Regions from separate parts of the Pseudomonas sp. S2_A02 genome, predicted to be linked through region 4. Evidence: predicted binding sites of a transcription regulator. Region 4 holds the regulator's gene; each other region holds the start of a gene.
What was found. Region 4 encodes sigma-54, which starts transcription at its own class of promoters, with help from an activator protein. Its sites were predicted from a motif close to ANTGGCATNNANNTTGCTNT; they were not measured.
Positions count from the first base shown of each region.

Region 1: the regulator sigma-54 is predicted to act here: its motif matches at 1,677-1,696, upstream of AB4O41_RS07875 (circularly permuted type 2 ATP-grasp protein).
Region 2: the regulator sigma-54 is predicted to act here: its motif matches at 1,998-2,017, upstream of flgB (flagellar basal body rod protein FlgB).
Region 3: the regulator sigma-54 is predicted to act here: its motif matches at 1,784-1,803, upstream of AB4O41_RS09015 (flagellar basal body rod protein FlgF).

Region 1 is NZ_CP162776.1:1,747,123-1,750,330, forward strand. It holds gene AB4O41_RS07870 (alpha-E domain-containing protein) at 1-221, opposite strand, end outside; gene AB4O41_RS07875 (circularly permuted type 2 ATP-grasp protein) at 234-1,643, opposite strand; gene AB4O41_RS07880 (ribonuclease E inhibitor RraB) at 2,054-2,395, opposite strand; gene AB4O41_RS07885 (hypothetical protein) at 2,611-2,844, opposite strand; gene speE (polyamine aminopropyltransferase) at 3,067-3,208, opposite strand, start outside.
Region 2 is NZ_CP162776.1:2,078,968-2,082,175, forward strand. It holds gene flgE (flagellar hook protein FlgE) at 1-364, opposite strand, end outside; gene flgD (flagellar hook assembly protein FlgD) at 396-1,085, opposite strand; gene flgC (flagellar basal body rod protein FlgC) at 1,101-1,544, opposite strand; gene flgB (flagellar basal body rod protein FlgB) at 1,548-1,955, opposite strand; gene cheR (protein-glutamate O-methyltransferase CheR) at 2,323-3,150, opposite strand; gene AB4O41_RS09515 (chemotaxis protein CheV) at 3,197-3,208, opposite strand, start outside.
Region 3 is NZ_CP162776.1:1,976,556-1,979,763, forward strand. It holds gene flgH (flagellar basal body L-ring protein FlgH) at 1-105, opposite strand, end outside; gene flgG (flagellar basal-body rod protein FlgG) at 158-943, opposite strand; gene AB4O41_RS09015 (flagellar basal body rod protein FlgF) at 989-1,729, opposite strand; gene AB4O41_RS09020 (cytochrome c3 family protein) at 1,941-2,537, opposite strand; gene AB4O41_RS09025 (nitrate reductase cytochrome c-type subunit) at 2,547-3,038, opposite strand; gene napA (nitrate reductase catalytic subunit NapA) at 3,050-3,208, opposite strand, start outside.
Region 4 is NZ_CP162776.1:2,697,972-2,701,179, forward strand. It holds gene lptB (LPS export ABC transporter ATP-binding protein) at 1-445, shown strand, start outside; gene AB4O41_RS12495 (RNA polymerase factor sigma-54) at 630-2,123, shown strand; gene hpf (ribosome hibernation-promoting factor, HPF/YfiA family) at 2,203-2,511, shown strand; gene ptsN (PTS IIA-like nitrogen regulatory protein PtsN) at 2,524-2,988, shown strand; gene rapZ (RNase adapter RapZ) at 2,991-3,208, shown strand, end outside.

The sequences.
Region 1 (3,208 bases), 950 kb from region 4:
TGCAGCAGCCGTTCGGCATGCAAATCGCCGTGACGCTCCAGGTAATCGTCCAGAGTGCCGGTGATCAGCAACGGCATGGCGAGTTCGTGCAAGCCGTCGCCACGACCGTCCTGAGGCATCAGTGACAGCGAATAACTGATGTCGAGCATCCGTGCGAGATTTTCCGCCCGCTCCAGGTAACGCGACATCCAATACAGATCCGAGGCAGTTCTACTTAACATGGCAGGCTTCCTTCAATCCTCGACCACCCAGGTGTCCTTGGTTCCGCCACCCTGGGAGGAATTCACCACCAGGGAGCCTTCGCGCAAGGCGACACGGGTCAAACCGCCGGGCACAACCCGGGTTTCGCGGCCAGACAATACAAACGGACGCAGGTCGATATGGCGTGGCGCGATGCCGTTTTCGACAAAGGTCGGACAGGTCGATAACGACAACGTCGGTTGGGCGATGTACGCGTGGGGCTTGGCTTTGATCCGCTCGCGGAAAGATTCGATTTCCGCTGCCGTCGCCGCCGGCCCCACCAGCATTCCGTAACCGCCGGAGCCCTGGGTTTCCTTGACTACCAGCTCAGGAAGATTGGCCAGCACGTGGGACAGTTCAGAGGGATTACGACACTGCCATGTGGGCACGTTCTTCAGGATCGGCTCTTCATCCAGGTAGAAACGAATCATGTCCGTGACGAAGGGATAGACCGACTTGTCGTCCGCGACCCCGGTGCCGATGGCATTCGCCAGCACCACATTGCCGGAGCGGTAGGACGACAGCAGACCTGGAACGCCAAGCATCGAGTCCGGGTTGAACGCCAGCGGATCGAGGAAGGCATCGTCGAGGCGACGGTAGATCACGTCGACAGCTTTCGGCCCGTCGGTGGTGCGCATGAACACCTTGTCATCACGCACGAACAGGTCCGCGCCTTCCACCAGTTCAACGCCCATTTCCCGGGCCAAAAACGCATGCTCGAAAAACGCACTGTTGAAGCGCCCCGGCGTCAGCACCACCACACTCGGGTTGTCGATCGGGCTGGAGCTTTTCAGGGTGTCGAGCAACAGGTTCGGATAGTGGTCGATCGGCGCGATGCGCTGGGCCGCGAACAACTCGGGGAACAATCGCATCATCATCTTGCGGTCTTCGAGCATGTAGCTCACGCCGCTGGGTGTACGAAGATTGTCTTCGAGCACGTAATACGTGCCGTCGCCATCGCGCACCAGGTCGACGCCGGAAATGTGCGAATAGATATCGCGGTGCAAATCCAGCCCTTGCATCGCCAACTGGTACTGCTCGTTGGCCAGCACTTGCTCGGCCGGGATGATGCCGGCCTTGATGATGCGCTGCTCGTGATAGAGGTCGGCAAGGAACATGTTCAATGCCTTGACCCGCTGAATGCAGCCGCGCTCGACGATCCGCCATTCACTGGCGGGGATACTGCGGGGAATAGTGTCGAAGGGAATCAGGCGCTCTGTCCCTTGCTCATCACCATAGAGCGTGAATGTAATCCCGGCACGATGAAATAACAGATCGGCCTCGCGTCGCCGTTGTGCCAAAAGCTCGTCAGGCGTTTCGGCCAGCCAACGGGCAAACTCCCGATAATGCGGGCGGACTTGGCCGCCGGCATCGTACATCTCATCAAAATAGGTGCGGATCATGCCGTACTCCTTGTCACTCCGGACATCCAGGCCTTCGCAAGGCCCGTGCCATCGGCATAAACGCTTCTATATCAATCAGTTGGAGAATGGCGCTGCACGCACCGCACCAATCCTGTGCGGTAAATGCCCCAACCTGATCGCCCCCGCTTCATGGCGAAGCAATGCTGTCGCCTATCAGCAGCATAGCCAGAGTTGATTTCACTGCCCGGGAGGCGGTGCGGATAATCGGCGCATTCGCTGGAAAACTTATCGCTCTTCCCTTTTAGTCGCCTGTTTAGGTGGCTTTTTTTTGCGTTTTTGAAACGTTATGAATCAAAAACACGATCAAGAGATCGCCTTTTCAAACCGCGAAAACGAAAACGGCCAACCCAAAGGTCAGCCGTTGCTGAGTGTTGTCACTGTTCATAACGTTATGCGAGTAACCCTCGTACCTCCTGCTTGACGCCCCATCCTTCGATGATACCGCCCAGAGGCTCGACCACCGCCTCGAAGTCCTGCTCAAAGTCGCCGATCCCGTCGTAGGTGGCGTACATCACTTTGCTCAGTTCCAGATGCCATGCGCCGTCGTCGCGCACGCTGATCTGGGCATTCAAGGATTCACCACAGAAATGACCTGCCGCCCTGCGTGCCCGCTCCTCGTCCGGAAAAATGGCGTAGAACTCGATGGGATGGAATCGTGAAAAGTCGAAACCGCCTTCTTTCATGCGGCGCAGCACGCTGCTGCTGATGTCTTCTTGATAGGCTGTGCTCATGAAACGTCCCCCTCAGACTGATGGATAGACTTTCCGTATTCCCTGCACTTTCAACCGATTGGTGAGAGCGATACGGCAACAGAGGTTGCCGATGGGAAACAAGCATGTAGCTGACAAGACCAGACCTTAGCGAGTCATTCGCTGATCTCGCTTGCAGAGTAGCCCCAAGATAGAGCTGCTGCCAAGGTCTGGTTGTGAATGTGACAAGAGGTGTATCAGATCGGGGTAATACTGATGATTTCAATGCTGTTCTGGGATTTCAGGCTTTTGACGGTCGGATCATCGGTACGCCCCTCCAGATCATTGAGATCCAGTTCGGCAGCGACCGGCAGGCACCGGGCGCGAATGAGTTTGGCGGCCTGCTCGTTGTTCGGGCATTCCTCGCACTCGAAGAGTTCGTCCACTGTTTCACCGTGATCATCCACGAAAGTGATTTTCCACTTTTGCATCGGTGCCTCCTCGATAAAACCCATGGATGGGCTTACAAGTATCTGGACTTTTGCCCTGAGTGATCGTTCAAACGGATTACGGCGTAGAAACATGAAAAACGCAGATCCTGTGGGAGCGAGCCCGCTCGCGAAAGCGGTGTATCAATCGACATATTTATCGACTGGACGACCGCCTTCGCGAGCAGGACCGCTCCCACGAGGGGTTATGCGTACATCTTGAGTTTAGTCGTTGCTTGGCTTGTTCACTGCTTGCAGCACGTATTGCGGCAAGGCAAAGGCACCGATGTGGATTTCCGGGTTGTAGTAGCGGGTGATGATGCCGCTGCCGGCGAACCGCTGTTGCAGGGTTTCGCGGGACAATTTG
Region 2 (3,208 bases), 620 kb from region 4:
AACGGTTGCCGTTGTTATCCACCACATAGTTTTCAGCATCGGTCTTGAACGCACCGGCACGGGTGTAGCTCAGGGAACCGTTGTCGCTGAGGATGAAGAAGCCGTTGCCCTGGATGCCCATGTCCAACACGTTGCCGGTGTTGTTCACGTCGCCCTGGCTGAACTGCTGGGAAACGTTGGCCAGACGCACGCCATTACCGATGGTCTTGCTGCCGGTACCCAGGCGAGTGGCCGAGTACACGTCTTCGAATTCTGCACGGGACGATTTGAAACCGGTGGTCGCGACGTTGGCGATGTTGTTGCCGGTCACGTCCAGTTGTTTGTTGGCTGCATAGAGACCGCTAAGGCCGATATTGAAAGACATATTCCACTCCTTTGTGCCGTGCTAGTCGGCTCTATATACCAATGGTTTGTACTTTGGACAGGGCAACGCTGCCCATGCCTGCCAGGTTCAGCATCAACTCACCGCCGGTCTGGCTGATGGTCACGCTGTTGACCGTTGCCGGCAGGTAAGTAATCAGTGAAGTGTTCGTGCCGTCGATGGTGGTCGTTGCGCCGAAGGTGTAAGTACCCGCCGGTGCCACCGCGCCCGAACTGTCCTTGCCGTCCCAGATGAAACTGGCGTTGCCGGCGCTTTGACTGCCCAGGTCGAGGGTGCGGATGGTCGTGCCTGCAGAGTTGGTGATCTTGACGGTGGCGGCGGAAACCGATGTCGGTACCACGACGGTACCGTTGAGGCTCTTGGAGGTGTCAACCACCGTTTTGTCGGTCTGCGCGACGACCGAACGCCCCACCAGCGAAGAAGCCTGCAAGGCTTGCGATGAGTTGTAGTTGCCCGCAATACCGCTGACAGTGTCGTTCAGCGTGGTGATGCCTTCCAGGCTACTGAACTGGGCCAGCTGGGCCACGAACGCGCTGTTGTCCTGAGGATCGAGCGGGTTCTGGTTTTTCAGCTGAGTCACCAGCAATTGCAGGAACGCATCCTTGCCCAGCGTCTGGCCGCCGGTAGCGGCCGAGGTCAGGCTGTCTTTGGTGGTAGGGCTCTGGACCGAAGAGTTGGCCAGAACATCGCTGATAACGCTCATGTGAATCGCCCCTTATCACTGACCGAGGGTCAGGACCTTCTGCATCATGGTTTTGGCGGTGTTCATCATTTCGGCGTTGGTCTGGAACGAACGGCTCGCGGAAATCATGTCGGCCATTTCTTCGACGACATTGACGTTCGGGTAGTAGACGTAGCCCTTGGCATCGGCAGCCGGATGGTTCGGCTCGTAGCGCGCTTCAAGGTTGCTCTGGTCTTCGACCACGCCCAGTACTTGCACGCCTTGACCGGCCGCGTCCTGGTTCTGGAACAGCGAATCGCTGCCGCCGCTCTGGCCGCCCTGGAACATGGTGGCGAACACGGGGTGACGGGCACGGTAGGTCTGGTCGATGCTCGACGAGACGGTCTCGGCGTTGGCGATGTTCGAGGCCACGGTGTTCAGGCGCGTGGTCTGAGCACTCATGCCGCTACCGGCAATGTTGAAAACACTGGATAGAGACATGGATTACTCTCCGCGCAGGGCTGACACCAGCCCTTTGAATTTACTGTTGAGCAGGGTGAAGCTGGCCTGGAAGTTGACCGCGTTTTCCGCGTAGTTCGACTGTTCCAGTTGGGCGTCCACGGTGTTCTGGTCGATCGACGGTTGCATCGGTGTGCGATACATCAGCGACTCGTCGCCATTGCCCAGGCCTTCAGCTTCGATATGACGGCTGTTGGTCATGTTCAAGGCGAACTTGCCGTTTTTGGTTTTCTCGTTCTGCTCGGCGAGCACTTTCGAGAAATCCAGATCCCGAGCCTTGTAGTTCGGGGTATCGGCGTTGGCGATGTTGTTGGCCAGGACTTCGGCACGCTGAGCGCGGAAGCCCAAGGCTTGTTCGTGGATACCGAGCGCTTTATCGAAGCTGATGCTCATGTCGGGAAACCTTCGGGTGACCTGATTTTTCGTACGATGGGTATAGCAAGCGGCGTGCCAATTCAAAAAAGCCCGTAAACCGGGGCTTTGCGCGCGGTGGCAAGGCGGCAATGCCAGAAAAGCGGCAACCGATTTCCGCCGCCTGCCGCTTTTCTGCCGCTTATCACCAATCGCCAGAACAACAACTGACCCTGTGGGAGCGGGCTTGCCCGCGATAGCGTCGTATCAGTCGACATCAATGTAGTTTGTTACACCGCAATCGCGGGCAAGCCCGCTCCCACAGGGGGCGTGGTGATTTTGAGAGATAATTACAGGCATAAAAAAACGGGAGCCCCTGAGGACTCCCGTTTTTTGATGAAGCAACGAATCACTTCGCCTTGTAGATGATCCCCGGGCTGCACTGGACCATTTGATAATGATCCGGCAAACCATTCAGCGCTTCGGACGCGCCAAGGAACAGATAGCCGCCGGGCTTGAGCGTGCTGTGGATACGCAACAGGATGTCTTTCTTCACCTCGGCGGAGAAGTAGATCAGCACGTTGCGGCAAAACACGATGTCGAACTTGCCCAGGCTTGCATAGCTGTCGAGCAGGTTGAACGAACGAAATTCCACACGACTCTTGATCGGTGCCTTGATGGCCCAGCGCCCCGGCCCTTTCGGGTCGAAGTAACGCTGAAGGCGCTCGGGCGACAGACCGCGACCGATGGCCAGGCTGTCGTACTCGCCGGTTTTGCAGTTGGTCAGCATGGTGCCGGACAGATCCGTGGCAACGATCTGCACGCCCATCTTCAACTGGCCCATGTTGACCCGCTCGAACTCATCGATGGACATCGACAGCGAATACGGTTCCTGACCCGACGAACACGCCGCCGACCAGATCCGCAGGCGCTGGCCAGGGCTTGCCTTGATCGACTCAGGCAATACCTTGTTCTTCAAGACTTCAAACGGATAGGTGTCACGAAACCACAGGGTTTCGTTGGTGGTCATGGCATCCACCACCAGCTCGCGCAAACCGCTGCGCGGTTGGGTCTGGATGCGCTGAACCAATTCACCCAGCGATTTGATGCCCTGCTGTTCCATCAGTTTATTGAGACGGCTCGAGACCAGGTATTGCTTGTTCTCACCGAGCAAAATGCCACAGGCTTTTTCCAGGAAGACCCGGAACTGTTCGAAATCCAAATTACCCGTAGACAATGATGCGGCCTCTTAAATCGTGTTGACCGCCAGGGGCAAAGCGCCCCTAGCTGATATC
Region 3 (3,208 bases), 720 kb from region 4:
CAACACCGGGGCGTAGTAAGGGTCATTGGGCTTGGGCGGCGGAGCGACGCAGCCCGCGAGCACGACGACCCCACTCAGTGCCAGAACAGATACAAAGCGATTCATGACCCTACCTCACGGTGTTGCAGGCGACCTCATGGCCGCCTCATAGACTTGATTACAGATTCTGCGTTACGAACGAGAGCATCTGGTCGGCGGTGGAGATCACCTTGGAGTTCATCTCGTAGGCGCGCTGAGTGGTGATCATGTTGACCATCTCTTCAACGGTGCTGACGTTGGACGTTTCCAGGGTGTTCTGCAGCGTGGTGCCGAAACCGGCGAGGCCCGGGGTGCCGACTTGCGGCGCGCCACTGGCAGCGGTTTCCAGGAACAGGTTGTTACCCACCGCTTGCAGACCGGCCGGGTTGATGAAGTCGGCGGTTTGCAGGTTGCCGATCACCTGGGAGGCCGGGTTGCCGGCAACGGTGATGGAGACGGTGCCGTCACGGCCGACAGTGAAGGTCTGGGCATCGTTCGGAATGACAATCGCTGGCTCCAGGGCGAAGCCGCTGGCGTTGACGATCTGGCCATTGGAATCCAGGTGGAACGTACCGTCACGGGTGTAGGACGTGGTGCCGTCCGGCTGCAAAATCTGAAAGAAACCGCGACCGTCGATGGCCATGTCCAACGGCTGCTCGGTGGTTTGCAGGCTACCGGCGGTGAAGTTTTTCTGGGTGCCGACGATGCGCACACCGGTACCCACTTGCAGACCCGACGGCAATTCGCTGTCCTGGGTCGACTGGGCGCCTGGCTGACGCTTGATCTGATACAGCAAATCCTGGAACTCGGCGCGGTCACGTTTGAAACCCGTGGTCGATACGTTCGCCAGGTTGTTGGAAATGGTGGTGAGGTTGGTGTCCTGTGCGGACAGACCTGTTTTGGCAACCCATAGAGCCGGAAGCATTCGATTCTCCTCGTGCGCCTGTTTTACGGCGCGACGTTCTGATAATTAGCTGATCTGCAAGACCCGAGCCATGGCCTGGTCATCGTCTTTGGCGGTGTTCATCATCTTGATGTGCAGCTCGAACTGCTTGGCCAGCGCCAGCACCGAGGTCATTTCTTCCACGGCATTGACGTTGCTCGACTCAAGGAACCCGGACACCAGTTTGACGTTGGCATCGGCCTGCGCCGGCTTGCCGTCCTTGGTATGGATCGAACCGTCCAGGCCTTTAGTCATGTTCTTGAAGTCTGGGTTGACCAGTTTGATACGGTCGACTTCGGCCATCACGCGGGGACCTTCACCCATCGCACGGATGCTGATGGTGCCGTCTTCGCCGACTTCGATTTGCTGCTCTGGCGGCACGGCAATCGGCCCGCCATTGCCTACCACCGGCATACCGTTGCCGGCACGTAGCACGCCCAGCGCGTCAACGTTGAGGCTGCCGGTGCGCACGTAGCTTTCACCGCCATCGGGGTTCTGCACGGCGATCCAGCCGTTGCCTTGCACCGCGACATCGAGGTCGCGACCGGTTTGCACCAGCGAGCCCGCAGAGAAGTCGGTGGCAGGACGTTCGCTCATGGCAAATGCACGCGCCGGAAAGCTGTCACCAAACACCGGCATCGAACGGGCCTGTTCCAGGTCCTTCTGAAAACCGTTTGTAGAGATGTTCGCCAGGTTGTTCGCATGAGCCTTCTGCGCCAGTGCATTCTGGCTGGCGCCGGTCATTGCCACATAAAGGTACTTGTCCACACTCTTTCCTCTGCATGCCGGACGTTTGCCGCCCACCGCTGTACTGCTGAGCCATAAGCAATTTGCAGACCAACTTTTTTCTGGCGGCACAGGGCCCGGCAAACAAAGGACTTGAGGGATTCAGAGAGGATTGGGGGAATGTGTCGAAGACGAAAAACCGGCGCGATCATGCCGTTTGGCGGCAACACAGAGAACGCTGGGGCCGAATCGGCTACCAGCCTTTGACCCCGCTCATGTCGGGTAACTTGTGAGCAATGCCCTTATGACAGTCGATACAGGTGGCTTGACCCGAGGCCAGTGACGTGGAATGCATATTGGCGGCGCGTTTGCCCTGACGGGTGAAATCCATGAATTCGAAGTTATGGCAATTGCGGCACTCTCGGGAGTCGTTTGCCTTGAGCCGTCCCCACTCGTGCTCGGCCAGCTCACGCCGCATACCGACAAACTTTTCGCGGCTATCAATCGTTCCGAACACCTTTCCCCATACCTCTTTGGAAGCCTGCATCTTGCGGGCAATCTTATGAGTCCACTCATGGGGGACGTGACAGTCCGGACAGGTAGCTCGTACGCCAGAGCGATTGGTGTAGTGAATGGTTTCCTGCAGTTCGACAAAAACGTTGTCGCGCATTTCATGGCAGGAAATGCAGAACTTCTCGGTATTGGTCGCTTCCAGCGCGGTGTTGAAACCACCCCAGAAAATCACCCCGGCAACAAACCCGCCGAGCGTCAGAAAACCCAGGCTGTAATGCACACTGGGTCGACGCAGAATCCCCCAATAGTCTTTGAGCAGGACAAGCAAGGATTTCATGGCCTCTCCTCAAGGTTTCTGTTGGCCGTTGATTTCGTCTTGCAGCACCTGGTCAATGTTCTTGAAGCTATTGCCCACCAGTGGCTTAACGTCTTTCTGTGGCACGTGACACTGATTGCAGAAATACCGACGTGGCGAAACGGCTGCCAGCGCCTGACCATCACGGTCCATGTAGTGGGTGATACTGATCATCGGCGCCTGAGTACGTGCGCTGTTTGCGCGGCTGTGACAGGACAGACACTTGTTACTGTTCTTGTCGATGTGATACCCCCGAATACTGTGCGGGATAGTGGGCGGCTGTTCGGGATAATTGCGCTCGCGCTTGAGGTCCTTGTTCTCGTCATCAACAATCGGCGGAGCCGGCAACTCCTGGGTCAAGGTCCCTCCGGCTCGCCGGCCATCCGGTGCAGGAGCATTCAGCGGGTAAGCGGGCTCCGTCGCGAATGCCGCGGGCATCCAAGCCAACAGAGCGGCAAGCAAGGACAGCGAACGACTCTTCATCTGAGCTCTCCTTATGCCGTCTTGATCAACTCAATCCTGATCGCACATTTTTTGTAATCAGTTTGTTTGGAGATGGGGTCCGTCGCATCAAGCGTGACCTTGTTGATCAGCTTGTTGGCATCGAAAAACGGTACAAAGACCAGGCCTTGTGGTGGTTTGTTGCGCCCTCG
Region 4 (3,208 bases):
GGTGGCCGACAACATCATGGCCATCCTCGAGACCCGCAAGGAACTCGACAAGGCCGGTCGTCGCCAGGAGCTGGAAAGCCTGCTGCAGGAATTTCACATCCACCACATCCGCGACAACCTCGGCATGAGCCTGTCCGGTGGTGAACGCCGCCGCGTGGAAATCGCCCGGGCACTGGCCACCAATCCGAAATTCATCCTCCTCGACGAACCTTTCGCCGGCGTGGACCCGATTTCGGTGGGCGACATCAAGCAGATCATCCATCACCTCAAAGCCAAAGGCATTGGCGTACTGATTACGGACCACAACGTCCGCGAAACCCTGGATATCTGCGAAACCGCCTACATCGTCAACGACGGCCAACTGATCGCTGAAGGTGACTCCGCCACCATCCTGGCCAATGAATTGGTCAAGGAAGTGTATCTGGGCCATGAGTTCCGCCTGTAAGCACTGAGGTGCCCCGGTCGCCGAGAGAGCGCTCGCTTCAATAAAAAATCAATAACTTTTTATTGTTACAGCGCTCTAGGCAAACACTTCAGTTTCGGGCATATAATTTGCTTATGTTTGGCGCTTCGGCGCTCTGTAGTGGATGGCGCATGTGCGCCGGCGAATAAGGTGTTAAGCCCCTGCCATGAAACCATCGCTAGTCTTGAGAATGGGCCAGCAGCTGACGATGACACCGCAGCTGCAACAGGCCATCCGCCTGCTCCAATTGTCGACCCTGGACCTGCAACAGGAAATCCAGGAGGCCCTGGAGTCCAATCCAATGCTCGAACGCCAGGAAGAAGGCGACGACTTCGACAACGCCGACCCCTTGGCCGATAGCACCGAACAGAAACCCAACGCCGATATTCAGGAACCCTCCTACCAGGAAACCGCCCCAACGGTGGATAACCTTGAGGAAGGCGACTGGAACGAGCGCATCCCCAACGAATTGCCCGTCGACACGGTCTGGGAAGACGTCTACCAGACCAGCGCCAGCAGCCTGCCGAGCAACGATGACGACGAGTGGGATTTCACCACCCGCACATCGGTTGGTGAAAGCCTGCAAAGCCATTTGCTCTGGCAACTGAACCTGGCACCGATGTCCGACACCGATCGCCTGATCGCCGTGACCCTGATCGACTGCATCAACAATCAGGGGTACCTGGACGAAACCCTCGAGGAAATCCTCGAAGCCTTCGACCCGGAACTGGACATCGAACTGGACGAAATCGAAGCCGTCCTGCACCGCATCCAGCAATTCGAACCCGCTGGCATTGGCGCTCGCAACCTCGGTGAATGCCTGCTGCTGCAACTGCGTCAGCTGCCCGCCAAGACCCCTTGGCTGACCGAGGCCAAGCGTCTGGTCACCGATTACATCGACCTGCTCGGCAGCCGCGACTACAGCCAGCTGATGCGCCGCATGAAGCTCAAGGAAGATGAACTGCGTCAGGTCATCGAACTGGTCCAGAGCCTCAACCCGCGCCCGGGCTCACAGATCGAATCCACCGAAGCCGAATACGTCGTTCCCGACGTGATCGTGCGCAAGGACAACGAGCGCTGGCTGGTGGAGCTGAATCAGGAATCGGTGCCACGCCTGCGGGTCAACGCCCAATACGCCGGTTTCGTGCGTCGCGCCGATACCAGCGCTGATAACACCTTCATGCGTAATCAGTTACAGGAAGCTCGCTGGTTCATCAAGAGCCTGCAAAGCCGCAATGAAACCCTGATGAAAGTCGCCACCCAGATCGTCGAGCATCAACGCGGCTTTCTTGAATACGGTGACGAAGCCATGAAGCCGTTGGTGCTGCACGACATCGCCGAAGCGGTAGGCATGCACGAATCAACGATTTCACGGGTGACCACGCAAAAATTCATGCATACCCCACGGGGCATCTATGAACTGAAATACTTTTTTTCCAGCCACGTCAGTACCTCCGAGGGCGGTGAATGCTCGTCCACGGCGATCCGCGCGATCATCAAAAAACTGGTTGCCGCGGAAAATCAGAAAAAGCCGTTGAGTGACAGCAAGATCGCTGGTTTACTGGAGGCACAAGGCATTCAGGTAGCCCGTCGCACCGTCGCCAAGTACCGCGAATCCCTGGGGATCGCGCCTTCCAGCGAACGGAAGCGGTTGATGTAACCGCCGGGCTCGCCACAGCGTTCCAGTGGCAGGCATTTCTGCCTGCCGCTTTATGCACTGGCAACGAAGGAGAAGCTGTATGCAAGTCAACATCAGTGGACACCAACTGGAAGTGACCGAACCCCTGCGCACCTACATCGGCGAAAAACTCGACCGATTAGAGAGGCATTTCGACAAGATCACCAATGTGCAAGTCACGATGAACGTCGAAAAACTGCTGCAGAAGATCGAAGCCACGCTGCATATTCCCGGCGGAGAAGTGGTCGCCAATGCCGAGCATACGGACATGTATGCCGCCATCGACCTGCTGACCGACAAGCTGGATCGCCAACTTAAAAAGCATAAGGAAAAGACCCAGAGCCTCCTCCAGGGCGCGACCGGTCGTTAACACTCCCAATCCATGATCCGACTAGAAACCATCCTGACCCCCGGCCGTTCCCAAGTGAACGCGCCGGGTGGCAGTAAAAAGAAAGCCCTCGAGCAAATTGCCAACCTTATCCACCGCGAAGTACCGGATCTGGAAATGCAGGACGTCTTCGAGGCCCTGATTGCCCGTGAGAAGCTCGGTTCTACCGGTTTCGGCAACGGCATCGCCATTCCCCACTGCCGGCTTAAAGGCTGCACCTCGCCAATCAGTGCGCTGTTGCACCTGGAAGCCCCTATCGATTTCGACGCCATTGACGGCGCCCCGGTTGACCTTCTGTTTGTGCTGCTGGTCCCGGAAGCCGCCACCGATGCACACCTGGAACTGCTGCGCCAGATCGCCAGCATGCTGGATCGCAAGGAAGTGCGTGAAAAACTGCGCAGCGCCCCGAGCAACGAAGCCTTGTTTCAGGTTGTCCTGGACGAGCAGAACGGTCACTAATCATGCGCCTGATCATCGTCAGTGGCCGCTCCGGCTCAGGTAAAAGTACCGCCCTCGATGTGCTCGAGGACAACGGCTACTACTGCATCGACAACCTGCCTGCCGGCCTGCTGCCGGAACTGGCCGAACGCGCGCTGATTCACACCGAACTGGCACAACCATTGGTGGCCGTGTCCATCGATGCGCGCAATTTGCCAAGTCACCTGACACGGTTTCCCGA